Regions from separate parts of the Leminorella richardii genome, predicted to be linked through region 3. Evidence: predicted binding sites of a transcription regulator. Region 3 holds the regulator's gene; each other region holds the start of a gene.
The links. The regulator Fur, encoded in region 3, represses iron uptake genes when iron is present. The targets are predictions, from matches to a motif close to ATAATAATGAGAACNACTATCAA.
Positions count from the first base shown of each region.

Region 1: sodA (superoxide dismutase [Mn]) is a predicted target of Fur. The motif match lies at 6,381-6,403, and genes of this name have one in related genera.
Region 2: feoA (ferrous iron transporter A) is a predicted target of Fur. The motif match lies at 4,101-4,123, and genes of this name have one in related genera.

Region 1 is NZ_LS483470.1:3,725,444-3,733,515, forward strand. It holds gene fdnI (formate dehydrogenase-N subunit gamma) at 1-136, opposite strand, end outside; gene fdxH (formate dehydrogenase subunit beta) at 120-1,013, opposite strand; gene fdnG (formate dehydrogenase-N subunit alpha) at 1,026-4,079, opposite strand; gene fdhD (formate dehydrogenase accessory sulfurtransferase FdhD) at 4,481-5,272, shown strand; gene fdhE (formate dehydrogenase accessory protein FdhE) at 5,346-6,257, opposite strand; gene sodA (superoxide dismutase [Mn]) at 6,500-7,126, shown strand; gene DQM29_RS16920 (zinc ribbon domain-containing protein YjdM) at 7,420-7,758, shown strand; gene yiiM (6-hydroxyaminopurine reductase) at 7,881-8,072, shown strand, end outside.
Region 2 is NZ_LS483470.1:257,342-265,413, forward strand. It holds gene DQM29_RS01170 (hypothetical protein) at 1-961, opposite strand, end outside; gene DQM29_RS01175 (FeoC-like transcriptional regulator) at 1,108-1,356, opposite strand; gene feoB (Fe(2+) transporter permease subunit FeoB) at 1,356-3,671, opposite strand; gene feoA (ferrous iron transporter A) at 3,736-3,963, opposite strand; gene DQM29_RS01190 (Tex family protein) at 4,565-6,889, opposite strand; gene greB (transcription elongation factor GreB) at 7,198-7,713, shown strand; gene ompR (osmolarity response regulator transcription factor OmpR) at 7,826-8,072, shown strand, end outside.
Region 3 is NZ_LS483470.1:2,346,375-2,354,446, reverse strand. It holds gene glnS (glutamine--tRNA ligase) at 1-1,270, shown strand, start outside; gene DQM29_RS10770 (autotransporter family protein) at 3,301-5,931, shown strand; gene fur (ferric iron uptake transcriptional regulator) at 6,181-6,630, opposite strand; gene DQM29_RS10760 (CobW family GTP-binding protein) at 6,847-7,908, opposite strand; gene DQM29_RS10755 (YbdD/YjiX family protein) at 7,948-8,072, opposite strand, start outside.

The sequences.
Region 1 (8,072 bases), 1.4 Mb from region 3:
GGGTTAGCCAGCTCAGCGTCGGGAAGAACATCGCGATACCGGACAGCGCCACCAGGAAAAAGCAGATGACAACGGTCCAGTGACACGCCCTATCGATGAATGAGTTACGCTTAATCATCTTATTTGGCTTCATGATGTTCCTCCTCGTCCTCGTCTTCATCGACCTTGTTTGGACCCATACCTACATAGTGATAGATAAGGCCGGTGAAGGTGGCGACAAACGCGGCGGCAGACAGCGGCTTAAGAATGCCTTTCCAGAAGCCGACAACCGGACTGATGACCGGATCTTTCGGCAGGTTATGGTACAGCTCAGGACGGTCAGCGTGGTGCAGCACGTACATAACGTGTGTACCGCCAACGCCCTGCGGATCGTAGAGACCCGCGTTCTCGTAGCCACGGCCCTTCAGCTCAACAATGCGCTCTTCGGCCAGCTGTTTCATTGCCTCTTTGGTGCCAAAGTGAATGGCGCCGGTTGGGCAGGTCTTCACGCAGGCCGGTTCTTGACCAACGGTTACCCGGTCAACGCACAGGGTGCACTTGTAAACCCGGTTGTCCTCTTTGTTCAAACGCGGAACGTTGAACGGACAGCCGGCGATACAGTAACCGCAGCCGATACAGTGCTCGGACTGGAAGTCCACGATGCCGTTTGCGTACTGGATGATAGCGCCAGCGGACGGGCAGGCCTTCAGGCAGCCCGGATCGCTACAGTGCATACAGCCATCCTTACGGATAAGCCACTCCAGCTTGCCATTCTCTTCCACTTCGGAATAGCGCATCACCGTCCACGACTTGGCGGTCAGATCGGCGGGATTATCGTAAACCCCGACGTTATGTCCCACTTCATCGCGAATGTCGTTCCACTCAGAACAGGCTACCTGACAGGCTTTACAGCCGATACAGGTAGTGACGTCAATCAGTTTCGCCACTTCTTCCTGGTGATGACGCACCTGAGGAGGCGGCGTCAGCGTGTTGGTGGCGGAACGCTTAATAATGTCTTGAGATTGCATTGACATATTTTCTCTCCGTTACACCTTTTCTACGTTAACCAGGAACGCCTTGTACTCTGGCGTCTGCGTGTTGGCGTCGCCAACAAACGGCGTCAGGGTATTGGCAATGAAGCCCTTGCGAGCCGCGCCGACAAAGCCCCAGTGGATCGGAATTCCGATAGTCTCCACGTCTTGACCGTGCACCTTCAGCGTGCGGATACGCTTGGTCACTACCGCTTTGGCTTCAATGTAGCCACGCTGAGAGCTGACCTTCACCGTATCGCCCTGCACAATGCCCTTCGCCTTGGCTAGGCCCTCGCCGATCTCGACGAACTGCTCAGGCTGCGTAATGGCGTTAAGCAGCGAGTGCTTAGTCCAGAAGTGGAAGTGTTCCGTCAGGCGATAGGTTGTCCCCACGTACGGGAAGTCCTTCGCGCTGCCCATGTTGTCCAAGTCAGCCTTGAACACACGAGCTGCCGGGTTGGATACCACTTTATCGTGCAGCGGGTTGGTGCCGATTGGCGTTTCAAACGGCTCGTAGTGTTCAGGGAACGGACCTTCTGCCATCTTATCCAGAGCAAACAGACGGCCTAGGCCTTCGTTTTGCATGATAAACGGCATCACGTCGCTACCCGGAGGCGCGGCGCTAAAGTCCGGAATATCGATACCTGTCCACTTGGCGCCGTCCCACTCGATGAGCTTACGCTTCGGATCCCACGGCTTGCCCTGCATGTCCGCAGAGGCGCGGTTATACAGAATGCGGCGGTTAAGCGGCCACGCCCAAGACCACGCCAGCGTGTTACCCAGACCCGACGGGTCAGAGTTATCGCGACGCGCCATCTGGTTACCGGCTTCAGTCCAGCTGCCGGTATAAATCCAGCAGGCGCTGGAAGTGGTGCCGTCATCACGCAGCTGCGCAAAGCTGCTGAGCAGTTGGCCTTTCTTCAGAATGACCTTGCCGTCGGCGTCAGTGATATCCGCCAGCGCGTAGCCGTTGGACTCTTTCGCCATCTCTTCAGACTGCGGATGCATTGGCATCTCGTAGTCCCAGGTCATGTTCATCAGCGGATCTTTACCTACCGCCTTGTCGCCGTCCTGCGCGTAAAGCTCACGCAGTTTGAACAGCAGACCAGCCAGGATCTGGCCGTCGGTAATCGCTTCACCCGGGGCTTCACCGCCCTTCCAGTGCCACTGCAGCCAGCGGCCGGAGTTAACGATAGAGCCGTCTTCTTCGGCAAAGCAGGTACAAGGCAGACGGAAGACTTCAGTCTGAATCTCGGACGGTTTGACGTCATTCTGCTTACCGTGATCCTGCCAGAACTCAGCCGTCTCGGTATTCAGCGGGTCAATCGTTACTAGGTACTTCAGTTTGGACAGAGAGCGAACGACCTTATTTTTATCAGGGAAAGACGCTACCGGGTTAAAGCCCTGACAGATGTAGCCATTGACTTTACCTTCGTCCATCATGGTGAAGTACTTCAGCACGTCATAGCCGCTGTCCCACTTTGGCAACCAGTCATAGCCCCAGTCGTTGTCTTTCTGGGCTTTGTCACCGTAAAAACTCTTCATCATGCTGATAAAGAATTTCGGGTAGTTGCCCCAGTAGTTAACCTGATTGGCCAGCCCTTTCTTCGGCGTATTCGCATCCAGATAGGTTTGCAGCGTTGCCTGCTTTTCTGACGGCAGAGTCATATAGCCCGGCAAAGACTGCGACAGCAGACCGAGATCGGTTAAGCCCTGAATGTTGGAGTGACCGCGCAGGGCGTTAACGCCGCCGCCCGCCATACCCATGTTGCCCAGCAGCAGCTGGATCATGGCCATGGTACGGATGTTCTGGGCGCCTACGGAGTGCTGCGTCCATCCCAGTGCGTACAGGAACGAGGTGGTTTTATCCACCGCGCTGGTTTCAGCAATCAGCTCACAGACTTTGATAAAGTCTTCCTGCGGCGTACCGCATACGTTGCTGACCACTTCCGGCGTATAGCGTTCGACGTGCTGCTTAAGCAGGTTCCACACACAGCGCGGGTCGGTCATGGTCATGTCGCGCTTGGCAAAGCCGTTTTCATCAACCTGATAGTTCCAGGTTGTTTTGTCGTACTGGCGTTTGTCGGCGTCATAACCGCTGAACAGGCCGTCTTCAAAGACGAAGTCGTCCCTTACCAGCAGCGTGGCGTTGGTATAGTACTTGACGTATTCCGCGTTAACTTTGTTGTTCGCCATCAGGTAGCGAATCACGCCCGACAGGAAGGCAATGTCGGTCCCTGAGCGCAATGGCGTATAGAAATCAGCCACAGACGCCGTGCGGGTAAAGCGCGGATCGATAACAATAAGTTTGGCGTTGTTATGGATTTTCGCTTCCATCGCCCAGCGGAAACCGACAGGGTGAGCTTCAGCGGCGTTACCGCCCATAACAATAACCAGGTTGGCGTTTTTAATATCCACCCAGTGGTTGGTCATCGCACCGCGACCAAATGTTGGAGCAAGACTTGCTACCGTTGGTCCGTGTCAGACGCGCGCCTGGTTGTCTACTGCGAGCATGCCGAGCGCCCGCGAAAATTTCTGCGTTAATAAACCATTTTCGTTACTGGAAGCCGATGCAGCCAGCAGACCTGTGGTCAGCCAGCGGTTGACGGTCACGCCGTCAGCATTCTTCTCCTGGAAGTTGGCGTCGCGGTCAGCCTTCATCAGCTTGGCAATGCGCCCGAAAGCGTCGTCCCAGCTAATGCGCTGCCACTTGTCAGAACCCGGAGCGCGATACTCAGGGTACTTGAGGCGACTGTCGCTGTTGACGTAATCAATAAGCCCTGCCCCTTTCGGGCAAAGCGCGCCGCGGCTTACCGGATGATCCGGGTCGCCTTCGATATGAAAAATGCTGGCTCTGGCGTTCTTGGCGCCGTCCCCCATGCTGTACATTAACAGCCCACATCCCACCGAACAGTAGGTACAGGTATTGCGGGTTTCGCTGGCGCGCAGCAGCTTGTAGCTGCGCGTCTCCGCCAACGCAGCGCCTGGAGTGAACCCCAGAACCGCCGCCGTTGTACCTGCCATACCGCCAGCGCAGATTCGGAAAAACTGCCTTCTGCTGACCTGCATGGTTTTCTCCTTCTTATTTAACTGCTACATTGCTCTGTATACTATGTATACCAATTCGCCCGTAAGTCTATCTGTTATAAAGACCGTTTGTTACCACTCGTAATTGGTAGAAAATCTCGCCAAAGTGAGCGTTTTTCAATTTAGTCACGCCCAGAAACTTAAAAACTAACAAATCAAGTAATAATATGGTCAAGTTAAAGACAGTCTCATTATACGAATATAAAAAGATCTCAACATTGATCTATGTCGAGAATGTTACAAAAATTAACGTAATGTTGGCTATTTTTACATCCTTTGTGCACCCGATGTTAATGTTAAAATAGCATCTACTGCGTCGCTCTCATCTCAAGGTCTATTTCGTGAACAGTAAAACATCCGATAAAAACGACAGGTCATCATCCATAGTGGGCGTAAAATCGCTGACTGTCCGCAGGCATAACTCTCTGGCAACCCCAGAACAGGACTGGGTGGCGCAGGAAGTCCCCGTTGCGCTGGTGTACAACGGTATTTCTCACGTTGTTATGATGGCAACGCCAAAAGAGCTAGACGAGTTCGCCGTTGGCTTTTCTTTAGCCGAAGGGATTGTGGAATCTGTCAGCGATATTTACGGCATCGACGTTAACGTCGGATGTAGCGGAATTGAGGTTAACGTTGAGCTTTCCAGCCGCCGATTTGCCGGACTTAAAGAGCGCCGCAGAGCTATGGCCGGGCGCACAGGCTGCGGCGTGTGTGGCGTAGAGCAGCTGGTAGAGGTTTTGCGGCCTATTCCAACTTTGCCATTCACACAAACCTTTAATCTTGGCCTGCTGGATAGCGCACTTCCCGGCCTCAATGACGTACAGCTGGTTGGGCAGTTGACTGGCTGTACTCACGCGGCAGGCTGGGTTTCCCCTGAAGGAAAAATGCTCGGCGGGCGCGAAGACGTCGGCCGCCACGTGGCGCTGGATAAACTGTTGGGCGTTAGAGCCAAAGCGGGCTGGACGGACGGAGCGGTGCTTGTTTCAAGCAGAGCAAGCTATGAAATGGTGCAAAAGGCGGCGATGTGCGGTGTAGAGATCCTGTTTGCCGTCTCGGCTGCCACCACGCTGGCGGTAGAGGTTGCCGAAAAGTGTAACCTGACGCTGGTCGGCTTCAGCAAGCCAGGGCGAGCAACGGTATACACCCACCCTCAGCGGATTATTGTGGCGGCATAAGAGTAATAAAAAAGGCGCAGTGCTCACTGCGCCTTTCTACGTTATGCCTTCGTTATGGCTTCGAAGAAACCGATTATTCCCCCGATGGGAACATAAACGGGTTAATGCTGCTTCGGGCAAAGCCCTCTTCTTCGACTTTCGCATCCAGCACCAGCGATGCCAGATCGTCAGCAACCGGCTCAACGTACTGATCTTGCTCCTGATACAGAATTTTTAGATAGCTGCCGCAGTCGCTACAGCTCTCCGCTTTTACTGCCGCCTTTTCTGAGTCCAGTGACCAGTAGTTAAGGCTACCGCCCTGCTCACAGTTACTGCACTTCACGCGCACCATGTGCCACTCGCTTTCACACAGACTACAGTGCAGGTAGCGAAGGCCTGCATCAGTACCGATGTGAACTAAACTCGCTACCGGTGCGCTGCCGCAAACTGGGCAGAAATGCCGACCTTCACCATATTCTGTACGCGCCTTACCGGGGATCTGACTGGCCATCTGCGCCCAGTAAAGAGAAAGAGCAGCCCACAGGAACGGGGCTTTATCGCTGCCGACTTTGCCATATTCACCCGCCAGTAGCGCAGTGGCTAAAGCCTCCCGCTCCTTAGCGCTCATCTTTTGCAGCGATTCCAGCACCGGGACAACGTGTTCCGGTGCATCGGGCATCAGCTCGGCAATAATAGACAGCAGCAGCGTTTGCCAGTGCTCGCTTCTCGGGTAGGTATCCGTCGCCAGCGGTGGCCTGTCGGAAGCATTTTTCAGCACGTCGGTTAAGTCCACTGTCAGCGGGTGATCGTGACGCGCCTTATCCTGAGCGTCCACAACGGTCGCAGCAAACGTCAGGTAGCCTCCCAACGGACTCTCTTTCGCCAGCTGGCGCATACGCTCAGCGCGGCGAGTGTAAAGGCTTTTCAGGTTGGCAAACAGGAGCGGCGGGATCGCCGTAGGGTTTTTGCCCACCTCTTCCGGTGAAACAATGCGGATACTGCTCATGCTTTTGCTTCCTTAATAACGGTTCATTCTGCTAAATGCTAATGCAACAGCGCGTTGACATTTATTTAACTAAAGACTTTACCTGTAATTAAGGAGAAAGTCTCCCATCGATAGGAATTACCCATACAAACGATAATGATAATCAATTTAAGATCAATGCTATACTCAGACGCGATAGAGAAAAAATCGGCCGTTTATCCATGAATTACCGCGGCCAAGCCACCTATTTTAAGGAGTATGAGATGAGTTATACGCTGCCGCCCCTACCCTATGCTTACGATGCCCTAGAGCCACACTTTGACAAGCAGACGATGGAAATTCACCACAGCAAACACCATCAGGCCTATGTTAACAATGCCAACGCAGCGTTGGAAAGCCTGCCCGATGAGCTGAAAAATCTTTCCGCCGAAGACCTGATTGCTCAGTTAGACCGCATTCCAGCAGAAAAGCGCGCCATTCTAAGAAACAACGCCGGTGGTCACGCTAACCACAGCCTGTTCTGGAAAGGATTAAAGCTAGGCACTCAGCTTACTGGTGACCTGAAGGCCGCTATCGAACGCGACTTCGGCAGCGTTGACGAGTTTAAAGCGAAATTCGAGCAGGCTGCGACTACCCGTTTTGGCTCCGGCTGGGCCTGGCTGGTTTATCAAGACGGCAAGCTGGCCGTAGTTTCTACCGCTAACCAAGACAGCCCGCTGATGGGTGAAAACTTCTCCGGCGCGTCCGGCTACCCCATCGTCGGTCTTGACGTTTGGGAACACGCCTACTATCTGAAGTACCAGAACCGCCGCCCAGACTATATCAAAGCCTTCTGGGACGTAGTGAACTGGGACGAAGCCGCCAAGCGCTTCGCCGACGTGAAGAAGTAATTCATCACGCTAGCCCAATTTCGCAGAGCGGTAGTGAACCCTTCGCTACCGCTCTGATAAAAACCTCCACTTACTCCCAATTGCCTTTCATTTTCTTTTCATCCTCTCGAAAGTAACGCTTTTTCTGTCTTCTCTTGTCGTTTTTAGCGAAGAAAAATAGATACGCACTGTTCACTCTAGAAACAGGGAGGCTTGTCTAGCGCGCCACTCCGTCTCAAACGGGTGATAAAATCACCGGTTTATGCTAGGATGCCGCCTTCACTCTTTTAATTAGCTATTTTTAGGGAAAAATCATGAACTCTATTCCAGCCTGTCCGCTGTGCGCGTCAGAAAACACCTACCCGGACGGTGCGATGCTGATCTGCCCCGATTGCGCCCACGAGTGGAACCCCAACGAGCAGCCAGCGGCAGACAGCGATGAGCGCATTGTAAAAGACAGCAACGGCAACGTGCTGGTCGACGGCGACTGCGTGACGCTGATTAAAGACCTGAAGCTGAAAGGCTCCTCCACCGTGCTGAAAGTCGGCAGCAAGAGCAAGCCGATCCGCCTGGTTGACGGCGACCACGAGATTGACTGCAAAATCGACAACACTAGCGTGATGCTGAAAGCCTGCTTTGTGAAGAAGGCGTAAGTTAGCAGCAACACTCTGTGCCGATAGCCGCCTCTCTAAGGCGGCTCTTTTATCCCCACTAGACCACCTGCACCATCGCCGCTATGCTAACGGCATCTCCCGTTTAGCCAAGGCCGCACACCATGCACTCCCCCAATGTCTTTATTGGCGCTATTCGTTCCTATGAGAATTTCGCTCCCAGCGCCATCGCCAAGCTGGCCGTTGACGGTGAGTTAACGCTAACGTCGCTCGGCTTTGAGGGCGACGAACAGGCTGAAAAGCGTCACCACGGCGGAGCCGATCGGGCGCTGTGCCACTACCCTCGCGAGCATTAC
Region 2 (8,072 bases), 1.9 Mb from region 3:
CATTAGCATAAGTTTCCTCACGCTCTATTTTCCCATTTGGAAAATAGTCAACGTATTTACCGTCATACTTACCGTTTAAATAGCTGTGTTCACGCGTTGGATTACCGTTTTCATCATAGTGATTACACGCCCCATCGGCGTGTTGACCGTGGATAAACTCACTTTTACTTTCCACGGTTCCATTGCTGTTATAGCTGATAAACGTGCCGTGAATTTTACCGTCAACGTAAACAAAGTGTTGCTTCAATTGACCGGATTCATACCAGTAGTTTGCTTCGCCAGAGAGTATACCCTCGCGGTCATAGAAGACTTTGGACGATGTTTTTCCTGAGCGATAATACGAAACATAGTTAGAAATAAATTTTTGATCGCTAAAGTTTTTATCTGAAGTGAAGGTTTCAAACGCTTTGATTTTACTTTTATTTTCTGGCTCATCTACGCTATTGGCATACCATCCGGTAATTTTCCAGAGCTTCTCTTTTTTATCATAGGGAAATGGTTTTTCAATAAAGAGCGCCGCACTCTTTTTATTTGTTGGCTGTAATTGATTATCAAGCCAAATCACGTTGTCATTAGTAAGGTATTTAGCTGGGCAAATACCTTTCTTACAGGGTCGAATGCGTGTAATGAGATCTGTTGCTTTAGAGTCACAGGGCGTTGTCGTAATGAGAAAATAGGCATCGTTTTTAGCCTGCCCGACTATTTCTTTCAAAAAGCGCTGGTACTTCTCCAGATCCATGCCCAGCGACCGTTCGTTGACTGAAGCCTGAGATTTGCCACAGGAGGACTGGGTAGCAAAGTGGAAGCGTTCGGCGCGTATAAGCTGTTGCTTGGCGTCTAAAGCCGTTTTGTTTACCTGGATGCGCTCTATCTGTGAAATAAACGTCGTTGATGTAGGTTTAGCGGCATAGCTATTTGCCGTGAGTAACATTAATACAGCCGTAAGTAGCTTGATTTTCATTCCTGACTTCCCTTTTATTTTTATTGAAACTATATCCTTGGAAATAATTTCAAAATTATATATTGAGGCATGGTAGGACGTACAGCATGTTTATGCTTTAAGAAAGAGAAGGAATTTTGCGGAATTGAAGAAAAGTTTTTAACTCGTTAAGCCGACAGGCTGCGCTTGATGCGGTAGCTTTCAGTGGCGCACGCCTTACCCTCTGGGCAGTTCTTACAGGCACCGATAGTGCAGTGTTCATCCACTTCGACGCGTTCAATTTGCCCCATGGTTTCGAGCTGCTTGAGCATCGCCTGCATCAGCGCCGGTGGCTGATTAAACTGTCGGCTAAGCTGATGCAGTTCGGCGATGCCGTGCAGAGCGACGGCATCCCGGATGGCGATAAGGCTGGCCACTAGTGGCAGTGCCCTGCCTTGTTGTCGCAGCAGGACTGCGGCGTTTTGATGGGCACGCGCATCATGGCGCGATCCCGCAGGCGGTACAGCGCATAGATAAGCACAGCGTTGAACGCAACGATCAGCGCGATAGTGACGGTACTCTGAGTGGGGTGGGCGCTGAAGTTGGCTACCTGATAGAAGCCTGCCGCTAGGCTGTACGCAACGTCTAGCCCCCAGAAGATGGAGAACATCATCCAGCCTTTGCTGCTTTCACGTGCGATAGCGCCCATTACGGAGACGCAGGGGATATAGAGTAGGACGAAAATCAGATAGCTGTAGGCGGCCGAAATACTGCCGAATTTGCTGCTCATCACGCCCATGGATGTGCCTTCCATTTCCCCGTCGCCCTTGCTGGCTTCGATAGGGTTACTCAGCGCGCTTAAGGAGAAGGTTTCCTTCAGGCTGTCCCAGGTTTCGGTGACGGCGCCTTCCAGCTCGGTCAAAAGGTTGAAGTTCTCATAGTCAAACGGTTCGCTGGTGATGTGCTCTGCGGTATACAGCGTGTTGAGCGTACCTACCACCACTTCTTTTGCCATCGCCCCGGTAATCAGACCAACTGTCGCCTGCCAGTTGTCTTCGCTGACGCCCATTGGCTTAAGCAGAGGGGTAATGACCCGGCTGGTGGAGGCCAGCGCCGAATCGTTGATATTGTTGACCGGCTTACCGGAGAAGGAGAAGCTGTTCAGCCCGCCAATCAGCACGCTGGCGATAATGATGACCGTTCCTGCGCGCAGCACGAACCCTTTCAGGCGCTGCCAGGTTTGCAGCAGCAGGCTTTTAATGTGGGGAACGTGGTAGACCGGCAGTTCCATAATAAACGGCGTTGCTTCGCCGCGCATGATGGTGTACTTGAGCATCAGCCCAGTCAGGATGGCAACGGTAATGCCTAAAATGTAGAGGGAGAAGACAATCAGCGCGCCGTCTTTGCCAAAGAACGCCGCAGAGAAGACCGCAAAAATAGCCAGCCGGGCGCCGCAGGACATAAAGGGCGCCATCAGGATGGTCATTATACGCTCGCGAGGAGCGTCAAGCGTGCGAGCACCCATTACGGAGGGCACGTTGCAGCCAAAGCCGACGATAAGCGGCACGAACGATTTGCCGGGGAGCCCTAAAGCGTACATCAGCTTGTCCATGACAAACGCCGCTCGGGCCATGTAGCCGGAGTCCTCCAAAAAGGCCAAAAACAGGTACATCAGGCCGATTTGAGGAACCAGCGGCAGAACGGTATTGATACCGCCACCAATGCCCTGAGCGAGAAATATCGTCAGCCAATCCGGGAAGCTGAGGGTGTGACCAAGCCACTGAATGCCGGAAATAAAGATAGCGGAAGATCCAACGTCAAACAGCGGCTGTAGCGCGCCGCCGATATTGATGGCTAGCACAAACATCAGATACATAACGAACAGGAAGATCGGTAGCCCCAGCCAGCGGTTGAGGACGACTTTGTCCAACTGTTGAGTTAGCCTGCTCGGCGTGGCCTGGCTGAGATTATGAACGTCATGGCAGACTTCAGCGATCGCCTGATAGCGGGTATCGGCAATAATAAGTCCAGGATCCTCTTGGAACTGCCTTTGCAGGGCGTCACTTGCTTCAGGCAGAAGTGACTCTGCTTCCCCCGCCAGCGAGCGGCTATAGATATCCCCTTCCAGCATTTGTAGCGCCAGCCAGCGCTTTTCCTGAGCAGAAAGCCTATCCGGCATTCTTTCCGCCAGACGTGCGGCCTGTACTTCAACCTCTTCTGGGTAACTGGTTAGGGAAGCGTGGCGATTGGGCTGGCGTAAGTCGATAGCTTCTTTTAGCTCTTTTAAGCCACGGCCTCTCGTTGAAACTAGGGGGATCACCGGGCAGCCAAGTTTGTCGGACAGGGCGTTAATATCGATGTCGATATGCTGATTGCGGGCAATATCGAGCATGTTTAGCGCAACGATACAGGGAATGCCCAGCTCAAGAATTTGCAGGGTTAGATAGAGGCTGCGCTCAAGGTTGGAGGCATCAACAACGTTGAGGATCAGATCGGCTTCACCGCTCAGGATATAGTGACAGGCGATTTGCTCGTCAAGAGAGGCCTGAGCTGAGACAGTGGTCAGAGAATAGGTTCCCGGCAAGTCAACCAGAGAGGCCTGATGTCCTTCGGTTTTAAAATGACCTTCTTTACGCTCAACGGTAACGCCGGCCCAGTTTCCTACGCGCTGGCGCGAGCCGGTTAGCTGATTGAACAGCGTGGTTTTACCTGAGTTTGGGTTACCGATTAACCCGATAGTAAGTTGTTTCATGTGTTAACCAACGGCGAAAAGACGATGATGTTAAATGAGGCCGCAGGGAGCCACGGCCAGAGACTCAGTCCGCAGGGCTGAGCCTGATCAAATTCAAATCTTTTCTGCGAAGCATTAAGCAGACTCGCGGGGTTTCTATCTGGATGGGATCGCCTAACGGGGCGATACGGATCACTTTGAACACGGAGCCAGGGAGCATGCCTAACGAGAGTAGCTTTTGACGATACGCGGGGTTGATGCTTGGCGTAAAACCAACGATTTTGTATGAGTGCTGAGCCTGTAGCGGTGTCATAGCGTATTCTTTAACCTAAACTCATGATTGACGACAATACTCGACTTCACAGAATAAAGTGTGGCAGTAAACGGTAATCCCTCGTCGCTTTCATTAATAAACGGCGAAGTTGTACGCGTTTTATACTCACTGCGTTAATGTTAGTAATAATGATTATCGTACACAATGACACACTGTCGGCTAAGCGTAAATAATTATTACGCCGTTTGTCTAGCACCATCACGGAAGAAAAATCGGTTGTTAAATCAATGTGAACATATTATTGAGCTAGCGAGCCAGCGCGATTTTGGCGTCAGAGAATATCTGCGCTAACGAGAGAATGGTGATAGGGGAAAGAGTGCACGTAACTTGCCGAAATACCGCAGTTTTATTTTTAGCAGCCTAAATAAAAAAACAGGCTTGAAGGGGGGCGTTAATATTCACTTTCCTTGATTATTTTTATATACGGTTGCTGACGTTCCGAAGATGTTAAATAGAAATGGCTCCATATTCTGATATCTATTAAATACAAAATGTAACTAGAAACGTGCAAGAGGAGAGCTGAAGATAGCCGCCTCTTTGCCCGAGTTACGGAAAGGACAAAGAGGCGGTAAGCAAAGCACTAGCGCTTTATTTTTCCAAACGCCGCTGCGAGCGCATCGCCCATTGCGCTGTTGTTACTGGTGGAAGCGGCGGGTTTACCGCGTGAACCCTGCGCCGGGCGCGGCGACTTTTCCCGTTCCGAAGAGGATGTTCTACGACCGCCGCCTTCTCCCGGCTGTTCGTCCAGCCGCATTGACAGCGCGATGCGCTTGCGGGCCAGATCGACTTCCATCACTTTGACTTTGACGATATCGCCGGTTTTCACCACTTTATGCGGATCCTCGACGTATTTGTCTGCCAGAGAAGAAATGTGAACAAGTCCATCTTGATGGACACCGATATCGACAAACGCGCCGAAGTTGGTGACGTTAGTGACGGTGCCTTCCAGAATCATTTCTACTTTCAGGTCGTCAAGGGTTTCGACACCTTCGGCGAAGCTGGCGGTTTTAAACTCAGGACGTGGGTCGCGCCCGGGCTTTTCCAATTCTTTAAGGATATCGTTAACCGTTGGCAGCCCTACGCGCTCATCGATAAAGTCGCGGGCGTTTAAGCCCCGCAGCGCGTCCGGGTTACCCATCAGGTCGCGCAGGGTCTTGTGCGTAGCGGTTAGGATCCGCTCAACGACCGGGTAGCTTTCAGGGTGAACCGTTGAGGCGTCCAGCGGGTTATCGCCGTGGTTAATGCGCAGGAAGCCCGCGCACTGCTCAAAGGCTTTCGGCCCCAGTCGGCTCACTTTGAGCAGCTGCTCGCGGTTGCTGAACTTGCCGTTAGCGTCCCGCCAGTCAACAACGTTTTGTGCAATAGCGCGGCTTAGGCCGGCAACGCGGGTCAGCAGCGGTACCGAAGCGGTGTTCAGGTCAACGCCAACGGCGTTTACACAGTCTTCAACAACGGCATCTAGCTTACGCGCCAGCAGGGTTTGGCTCACGTCGTGCTGGTACTGGCCGACGCCGATAGATTTGGGATCGATTTTCACCAGCTCAGCCAGCGGATCCTGTAGGCGTCGGGCAATGGACACCGCACCGCGCAGAGAAACGTCCAGATTCGGGAACTCAGCGGCAGCCAGCTCAGAAGCCGAATAAACCGATGCCCCCGCTTCGCTGACGATCACCTTCTGGCCTTTAACCTCAGGATACTGGCGCTGAACGTCAAGATAGAAGCGTTCGGTTTCTCTGGACGCGGTACCGTTACCGATAGCTACCAGTTCAACGCCGTGTTTGATACAGAGCGCTGCCACTGCTGCCGCAGCCTTAGCGGTCTGCCCAGTGTGGGGATAGATGGTGTCAGTCGCTACTAGCTTGCCGGTCGCATCGACAACGGCTACCTTCACGCCGGTTCGCAGCCCTGGATCCAGTCCCATCGTGGCGCGCAGGCCTGCGGGTGCGGCCATCATCAGGTCGTGCACGTTGCGGGCGAAAACGTTAATCGCTTCTTCCTCTGCCTTTTCGCGCAGGTTGCCCATCAGCTCAGTTTCCATGTGCATCAGCACTTTGATGCGCCAAGTCCAGCTGACGACGGCTTTACGCCAGCCGTCAGCCGGGGCGTTGTTCAGTCGGAGGTTGAGGTGATCGGCAATGATTTGCTCACAGTGGCTTTCCCGCGGTGGCTCATCGTGATGAGGATCGGCGTTCAACGACAGGTTTAGAATGCCCTCGTTGCGGCCGCGGAACATCGCCAGCGCGCGGTGAGACGGCGTAGTACTGATGGGTTCCTGATGGGCAAAGTAGTCGCGGAACTTCGCGCCTTCTTCCTCTTTGCCCTCTATCACGCGGGAGGTCAGATAGGCGTTTCTCGACAGGTAGTCACGCACTTTTGCCAGCAGAGTGGCATCTTCTGAGAAGCGCTCCATCAGAATGTAGCGAGCGCCGTCTAGGGCGGCCTTGGTGTCGGCGACGCCTTTCTCTTCGCTGACGTAGGGCAGAGCGGCCTGTTCGGGATCCTGCTGTGGGTCTTGCCAGAGGCCGTCGGCCAGCGGCTCAAGGCCTGCCTCAATGGCGATTTGTCCGCGCGTTCTGCGCTTAGGCTTATAGGGCAGGTAGAGATCTTCCAGCTCGGTTTTATTGAGGGTGCTGTTAATCGCCTGACTGAGTTCTGGCGTCAGTTTGCCCTGTTCTTCAATGGAGCTAAGGATCGTCTGGCGGCGGGCTTCAAGCTCACGCAGATAGACCAGCCGGGTTTCCAGCTGACGGAGCTGGGTATCGTCCAGACCTCCGGTGACTTCCTTACGGTAGCGGGCGATAAAGGGAACGGTGTTGCCTTCATCCAAAAGGTTAATGGTGGATAAAACCTGTTCGGGCCTGACCTGAAGCTCAGCGGCAATCGTGTGACTCAATCGATTATTCATAAAGCCTGTACGCTGTAGTGTGAAAAAATGAGTCCGTTATACGGATTACTGAGTAAAAATTCCAGATATACTCGTCATTCTTCAAGGGGAGGATGCGTTGGTTTTCCCTTTCAGGGGCAGCACCAGCCCTGTTGAGACAAACTATAGGCGTTTTGCTTTATAGTTCGCATTATTTAGCGATAAACCGGATGAAAACGGGCTAAATAGCGATAAGATAGACGGAATTTTATGCCTAGCGCTGCGACGCATCGGGTCAATTTTCAAGAGTTACGCTACAATTTGAAAGAAATTGTCGCGCAGGGAATCCAATGGCAAAAAGTCATTACATTACGCGTCAGGGCTGGATGGCGCTGGACGCTGAGCTTAAGTACCTGTGGCGAGAAGAGCGCCCCAGAGTGACGCAGGCAGTATCAGAGGCCGCTGCGCTCGGCGATCGCTCTGAAAACGCGGAATATATTTACGGTAAGAAGCGGCTGCGTGAAATCGATCGGCGGGTGCGCTTTTTAACCAAGCGACTGGAAGTGCTGAAGATAGTTGACCCTAGCCCTCAGCAGGAAGGGCGCGTGTTTTTTGGTGCCTGGGTGAAGGTTGAAAACGAAGATGGCGACGTTAACGTGTTCCGGCTGGTCGGTCCCGACGAGTTTGAGCCGTTTAAAAAGTGGATCTCTATTGATTCCCCAGTCGCCCGAGCGCTTCTGGGTAAGAGAGTTGATGATGAAATCAGCGTGGAGACGCCGAGCGGCAGGGCAACTTACTGGATTCTGGATATCCGCTATCGGCCGTTTGATGACGCCTCGGAAGGCGAGCCGTCTGACAGTAATTGACGAACTTTATTCTTTGTAACATTTTTTCAGCGTGCGTTATAAAGATTGCGGTGTCTCAGCTAACGTATTCATAACGTTAAGCGATTAAGCGAAAAACTATTGGGGTGAAATGATGCAAGAGAATCACAAGATTCTGGTCGTTGATGACGACATGCGCTTACGCGGTTTACTGGAGCGCTATCTTACGGAGCAGGGTTTTCAGGTGCGCGGCGTAGCGAATGCCGAGCAAATGGATCGCCTGTTGACCCGTGAGTCATTCCATCTGATGGTGCTTGACCTGATGCTGCCGGGGGAAGACGGCCTTTCTATCTGTCGGCGCCTGCGCAGCCAAAGCAACCCTATCCCGATCATTATGGTGA
Region 3 (8,072 bases):
CGGCACGCTAACTCAGCCCGGTAAAAACAGCCCATATCGCGATCGCAGCGTAGAAGAGAACCTGGCGCTGTTTGAAAAAATGAAGAGCGGTGAATTCGCCGAAGGCGCTGCCTGTCTGCGCGCTAAAATCGATATGGCATCGTCGTTTATCGTTATGCGCGATCCGGTTATTTACCGCATTAAGTTTGCTGAACATCATCAGACCGGCAACAAGTGGTGCATCTACCCGATGTACGACTTTACCCACTGCATTTCCGATGCGCTGGAAGGCATTACTCATTCCCTGTGTACGCTGGAGTTTCAAGACAACCGCCGTTTGTACGACTGGGTGCTAGACAATATCACTATTCCTTGTCATCCGCGCCAGTACGAGTTTTCTCGCCTGAATCTGGAATATGCCATCATGTCCAAGCGCAAGCTGAACCTGCTGGTGACAGAAAAGATCGTAGAGGGATGGGACGACCCGCGTATGCCGACAATTTCCGGCCTTCGTCGTCGCGGCTATACCGCTTCGGCCATCCGCGAGTTCTGCCGTCGAATCGGTGTGACCAAGCAGGAAAACAACGTGGAAATGGTGGCGCTGGAAACCTGTATTCGTGACGACCTGAATGAGAATGCGCCTCGCGCTATGGCCGTACTGGATCCGGTAAAAGTTGTGATTGAAACCCTGCCTCAGGGTCATGAAGAGATGTTAACTCTTAGCGCCCATCCTAGTCGACCTGAAATGGGGGCGCGTCAGGTGCCGTTTAGCAACGAAGTGTATATTGACCGTGCTGACTTCCGTGAAGAGGCCAACAAGCAGTATAAGCGTCTGGTACTGGGTAAAGAGGTTCGCTTAAGACACGCCTACGTGATTAAAGCTGAGCGAATTGAGAAAGATGCTCAGGGCAATATTACGACTATTTACTGTAGCCACGACGCAGACACGCTGAGTAAAGATCCGGCGGACGGGCGTAAGGTTAAGGGCGTTATTCACTGGGTATCTGCAGCTCATGCGGTTCCGGCAGAATTTCGGCTTTACGATCGTCTGTTTAGCGTTGCCAACCCGGGGGCCGCAGATGACTTCCTGTCAACGATTAACCCTGAGTCGCTGAGGGTGGTTCACGGCTTTGTTGAGCCGAGCCTGAAAGAGGCTAAGCCGCAGTTTGCTTATCAGTTTGAGCGTGAAGGCTATTTCTGTGCGGACGCGCGCCACTCTAAGGCGGATGCGCTGGTCTTTAACAAAACCGTTGGCTTAAGAGACACCTGGGGCGCGGCGAACGCTGCCTAAGGCATAAAAAAGCAATATCTGAGAAGTACTGTAAGCTGCACCTCAAAAGTTGAGTATTCAACGAGTAGAGGTGCATTTTTTTGTCTATTTTCTTCCATGGCCGATGGCATTCAGCAATCGCTAAACTTTCATCTTATTATTGCTGCATCTCGCGGTGCGAGAGCGTAATAGCGATACGTCTGTTAACCTTGGTATCAAATATCAGTTCTAACATATTGTTATAAAACGTCCCTAAAGGCGCTTGATGAAAGCGCAAACACTTAGAGCAATAGAAGCGCTGGCGATAAGCCGGCGCTTTTTTTGTCTATTCCCTCACAGCATCAGCAGTGGGCTATCGTTACGTCCGCAGCACAGTAATACCTACTTCTTTGTACATGCAGGGGTTGTTTGGTAAAGGCGTAGTTCATTCTTTAAGTTACCCTGTTTTTGTATAAATGGCTAGTGATTCCTAAGCGTTGGTGGTAGGTTGTTATTTGTTTTTTATGGGGATTTTTAATGTTGTTTTTATCCTAGTGATACGCGTTGTCTTTGTTATTTTTGTGTTTTTTTAATGTAGGGTATATTTTTATTGTTTTCGTGATAATAGTTTCATGTTAAATATTATGTGTTGATGAATGCATTGCTAGTAAGGAATTTTTTTGAAGATTATATAGGGGGTTTTTCTTTGAATGCGTATCTATTTGGGGTTTTTATTTTTACTTTTTAAATCATTATCAGATTGAAAAATAAATTAATTTCTGATAATTTTTCTTTTCTGATTCTTTTTTTTCTTTCATTGAAACAAATATCGATCTATAATTTCGAAATATACAAATAAATTAGAGTTATATAATTATTTATGGTTATTTATTGGGTGCATGTTCTTTTTTGTCGGTGGCCGTAATTTTTAAAATGGGATTTTTTGTAAGAGAGTGAATTTATATTCTGAAGATTTTAAAATGATTAGGATTATGATTCATAAATGCACCTTTATGTGACTGATTATGGATATTGATGCATAGGGTATTTTCTGCTTTCTCTAAGAAGTGTATATGTGCACAGGTTATCAATGACTTAGTGGTTATATAAGTTCATAAAGAGGGATTTTTGAAATGGATTTTAATTCATTAAAATTTAAAAGGAAATTATTAGCTGTCTCTATATTTTCCTGCCTTACTTCATTTACCGCTCAGGCCAGTATTTGGCAATCTTCGGTTTCTAATCAGGCCAGTCTTTGGGTAACAGAGGCTGAAGATGTTGCTACTTTGAACCCCGGGCAAAGCTATCTACATAATGGTAGCACGGTCTACGTTGGTTCGGGTTTGACAGCAGGCGGCAGATACTATCAGGTATTGAGCGCATCAGGCGGTGGGGAAATTCACGGCTACGGTGATGAAAACAACCGTATCGTATTAGAATCACATCGACCTCTGTCAACTAATTTATTTGCACGGGATCTCGTTGTTTTAGGCGTGGCTTACGCTGGTAGTGCGATACGATTAAAAAACGTTGATGCTTACCATATCAACGACCGCACTGATAACCCTAATACCTCTATAGATTCGTATAATTATTATAGTGCACTTAGAGCAGTGGGTGAGGGCTCGTTGATTGAGATCAGCGACTCTACCATTAATACTTTTGCCCGCGCTCTTCTAGCCCACCATGCGGGAAGAATTACTGTTGAAAACTCCTCGATCGCGATGGGGGACAAGGGAAATATCTCAGTTACCGACTTAAACTCAACCAGCACTGACAGTTCATCGATGTCAATAAAGAATACTCATATTACATCGGGTGATTCGGGCATTAGTGTAAGGATGGGCGGACTGCTGGAGGTAGAGGGAAGTCGGATAGAGACAACAAATACGGCGCTCTCTATGAGTTGGGATACGAATGCATCCAGTAAATATGAGACCAGAGTAATGAGTGCCGTTGTAGAGGATACCGATATAATCGTTCGGTCCTCATTAAATGGTTACGGCTATGGATTAGCGGGTTTTTTAGGTTTCGGTAAATCACAGGCTACTCTGAATAACGTCAGAATTGATATGTATAAAGTTGATGGTGCCCCGACAGCGACCAGCAGTATTGGCATTCTGATAAAAGATACCCGAGACAGACATTATTTTGGCGGAGCGTCGGCAGAGAGTTCCTTTATCACCACCCGATATAACAATTCAACAAACGTGTATGTTGCTGCGGGTGCGCATATAACGTTGGAAAACAGCGGACTTAATTCCGAAGGGGATAGCTCCACCGGAATTTATGTTGACCATAATCAGGGGGGAGTGGGGCTATATTCCGGTAACTACCACTATACCAATCAAGTAAACACTACTGTTGACGCTATCGGTGTAAAAATAAACCAGTCAGGAGAGAACAGCACTGGCGTGATGGCAGCAGCGGCAAACTCCATTGTCGATATTTATGGAATGACCCTGACCTCAACGGGCGATAAGTCTACCGGGCTGTGGGCGAAAGAGTTAGGTTCTGAAATCAACGCCCGCGGCGTGATGGCTGAAATTTCCGGTACTCGTTCGTTGGGAATGAACGTAGAAAATGGCGCAACGGCATATCTTGAGGGCAGCCGACTATTTTTGACCGGAAGCGACAGCCACGGGGTCAACTTTAATTTCCGCGGCGGCGAAAGCGCCATGACGATTAAAGACAGCTACATTGAGGCGCAGGACGGCTACGCCGTGCGCAATCAGAACGGCAATCTGGATCTGAACGTGCAGGGCACGACGCTGGTCGGCGGTCGGGATAACGTAGCGATTTATATTGCTGACAACAGCACGAACAGTATCAGCGACCAGTCGACGCTGGACATCCGCGAAGGGAGTACCATTAACGGCAATATCCTCTTTTCGTCTCTGCAGTCCCGAGGTACGCAGGAAACCAAACTGGGCGTGACGCTAAACAACTCACTGATGAACGGCAATATCAATCTTGATAAGGCTAACTCGGTGAATCACCGTAATTCGACGCTTGACGTCAGCCTGACGAACGGAGCAGAGCTGGTAGGCGACATCACGCTTAACAATACCAACACTAACCGCCAGCTTGCCGATAAAGTGTCCGTGTCTCTTGATGGGTCGCGAATGACAGGGAATATTCTGCTCAATACTCAACAGAGCGATCGCGATCTTCGCGTGGCGCTGCGCAATGGCTCCGATCTGACCACAGCCTTCTCTAGAATTAACCTGTTGGATATTGATGAAAACAGCGTATGGAACATGAACGGCAGCTCAACGGTTAGCAGTTTGATAAACCGGGGCACGGTAGCGTTTTCTTCTCCGGAGGACGGCAGCGGTTTTAAAACCTTAACCATCAACGGCGACTACGTTGGCTATGGCGGTACTTTTGCGCTGAATACCGTTCTGGAAGACGACGATTCACTTACGGATAAGCTGCTGATTAACGGTGACTATTCGGGAGAGAGCAAGATCCGCGTGACCAATGTCAACGGCGCTGGAGCCGTGACCACTCAGGGTATCGAAGTGGTTAGCGTCAGCGGCCAGTCTGACGATGGAGAGTTTACCCTAGACGGTCGTGCCATTGGCGGTGCGTTCGAGTACTTCCTGCATAAAGACAACGGCGGCTGGTTCTTGCGTTCTGAGCTGATCCCTGAGCCACCTCCGGAGCCGGAACCAACTCCAACACCAGAGCCAACTCCAACGCCTGAGCCGACGCCGGGTGGGGAAGATCCGGCACCTGCGCCAGCAGACAAGAAAACCCCGGTTTACCGCCCTGAAGCGGGAAGCTATATGGGGAACATCGCAGCGGCAAACACCCTGTTTAACCTGCGTCTGGAAGATCGCGAAGGTCGTGCGGAGAACTCCAGCATGTGGCTGCGTCAGGTGGGTTCCCACACGCGTTTTCGCGACAGTTCAGGGCAGCTGCGCAACCAGACCAATCGCTATGTGGTGCAGGGCGGCGGTGAAATTATGGGCCTTGACCTCGGCAACGAAAGCCGACTGGGTCTTGGCGTCATGGTCGGGTACGGCAGAGCGCAAACCAATACTCATTCAACGGTGAGCGGCTATTCGTCTAAAGGCAATGTGAAGGGCTACAACGCCGGCCTGTACGGCACGTGGTATCAAAATGCCAACACGCTGAACGGCGCATATGTGGACAGCTGGGTCAACTACAGCTGGCTGGATGCATCGGTCAACGGTGAAGAGATGTCCCCGGAAACCTACAGCATTAAGGGCTACAGCGCGTCAGTAGAGATGGGCTATCGGATGCCGATCTACCAGAGCGACATTTCGTCGGTCTTTATCACCCCGCAGGGGCAACTGACCTGGAACGGTCTGAAGGCTGACACGCACTGGGAGAAGAACGGCACGCGCATCCAAAGCGATGGGCACGATAACCTACAAACCCGCTTAGGTTTTAAGCTATCCCGAGATGGCGTCACCGCTCCGGCAAGTGAAAAAGCCGCACAGTTTACCGTTTATGCTGAAGCCAACTGGCTGTACAACAGCAAAGAGCCGGGCGTAGTGATGAACGGAAGCCGTCTGAATCAGGCGGGCAGCCGCAATGTGGGTGAACTGAAGCTGGGTACGGAAGGGCAGTTGAGCAAGAACGTTGCTCTGTGGTCTAACGTTGCACAGCAGGTGGGAAATCACGGCTACAGCGATACGTCGGTTAATTTGGGTGTGAAATACCAGTTCTAATGAGTTGGTCTTGAAGGCGTTTCAACATGCCAGATAAAACGCCAACAGTCGTATTGATAAGCAGCGCAGGTGATAAACCTGCGCTGTTTTTTTGCGTTGAGTGTAAACCAAATTGCCTATTAAAGCGGTGAATAAGACAGGCAAAGTCACGTCAATCGGCAGATTGCCGAAAGAGACGAGTAGGAATAGGGAAGAAGACTAAACGGGTGACCACCCGCTAAAGCAGGTGGTTTGTAGAAAAGGGTGTGATTAAGCTTTGGGGTTGTGAGCTGTTTCGTCTTTACGACAGTCGCCGCTGCTGCATTTACCGTACAGATAAAGGCTGTGGTTGGTCAGCTTGATGTTGTACTTTTCAGAAATCTCATGCTGTCGCTGTTCAATAAACTCATCGCTGAATTCAATGACTTTACCGCAGTCCAAGCAGATAAGGTGATCGTGGTGATGCTTTTGCGTCAGTTCAAAAACGGACTTTCCGCCTTCAAAGCTGTGGCGAGTCACTATTCCGGCGTCATCAAACTGGTTTAATACGCGATAGACCGTCGCTAAACCAATCTCTTCGCCCATATCGATCAGCCTTTTGTAGAGGTCTTCGGCGCTGACGTGATGGTTCTCGGGCTCCTGAAGAATTTCCAGAATCTTAAGGCGAGGAAGCGTTACTTTGAGTCCTGCTTTCTTCAGTGCGGTATTGTTATCAGTCATTCGAATTGTCCTAATCGAGGCGTCGTGCTACAGCCGGCGGATACTTAATTAAAGTATAATGTATCATTATAGAGCCTGAGACGCTAAATGAAAATCTTTCGAAAGCGTTGGAAAAACCGATAGTATCAATAGGTTTCATCACTGATTCATTGACTCTAACGTTAAATCAGGCGCTGAATCGTGTGTTGCAACCGAGCTTCTCATACAAAAATCGACTTAAGGTGCTTGAACGCTGGCTTGATTTTCAGTTGAGCAGGCTTTAAACGCCTGTTCTAATGCCTCTAAGGGCAAACGTCTACCGATGATAACCAGTTTAGTGCTGCGCGCCTCATCTGGCCGCCATTCGCTGCCGTAGTCAAACCCAACAACGCGATGTACACCCTGAACGATAAGGCGACGCGGTTCTCCGGCAATGGCCAGAATGCCCTTGTAGCGCAGCATATCGTTGCCGTGTTGTTCAATGGCGTTTTCCATAAAGGCGCCGATAAGCTTCACGTTCACCTCTCCCGCCTCAAAGACGTGAGACGAAATGTCGTCGTTCCACGAGCGTGCAGTCGAGGTGTTTGAAGAAGGAATGGGATGAAAACGCAGCGGCGTGGTGCTGTTCTTTAATGTTGGAGAAAAGGTTGCGTTAAGGGGGAAGTTCTCGTCCAGATTAAAGGCTTCAATACCAATCCAGGCTTCTTTTTCCAGTTTGCCCCCTTGGGCTTCACAGACAATGGCTTTTCCATTGATGGTGCGAAGACGCTCCAGTAGAAGCTGCTTGGCCTCTTCATCTATGCGGTCGAGCTTAGTCAGGATCAGACGGTCAGCAAACCCAACCTGAGAAACGGCAACTCGGTGTTCACTAAGCTGTTTTTGCGCGTGTTCTGCATCAACCAGAGTGATAACGGCATCCAGCATCAGACGCTCTCTCAGCTGGTCGTCAACAAAAAAGGTTTGTACGATCGGCGCTGGGTCGGCAAGGCCCGTCGTTTCTAGTAACAGACGCTCAAAGGAAAGGGTTCCAGCATCTCGCTGAGTCAGCAGGCTTTTCAATGCCTCCGTCAATTCACCTCGGACGCTACAGCATACACAGCCGTTGGTCAGCTCAATAACTTCAATATCACCGCCTCGCTCAAGTAAACCGCCGTCAATACCGACTGCGCCAAACTCGTTTTCTACAATAGCGAGCTTTTCGTCAGGGTAGTGTTTCAACAGGTGGTTAATTAACGTGGTTTTACCCGAGCCTAAAAAGCCAGTCAGAATAGTTACCGGAAGGGGAGTGTGGCTGGTCATTGCGGTTGTGTTACCTCAGCGTAGAAAAATCTTAACGGATTAACAGCAGCGCCCGCCACCGGCGCCGTAGCGCGCTTCTTGACGTTCGCGAAAGAACTCTTCGTACGTCATAACTTCCTGTTCGGGATGGGTCAGGCGCATGTGCTGCACATAAGTATCATAGT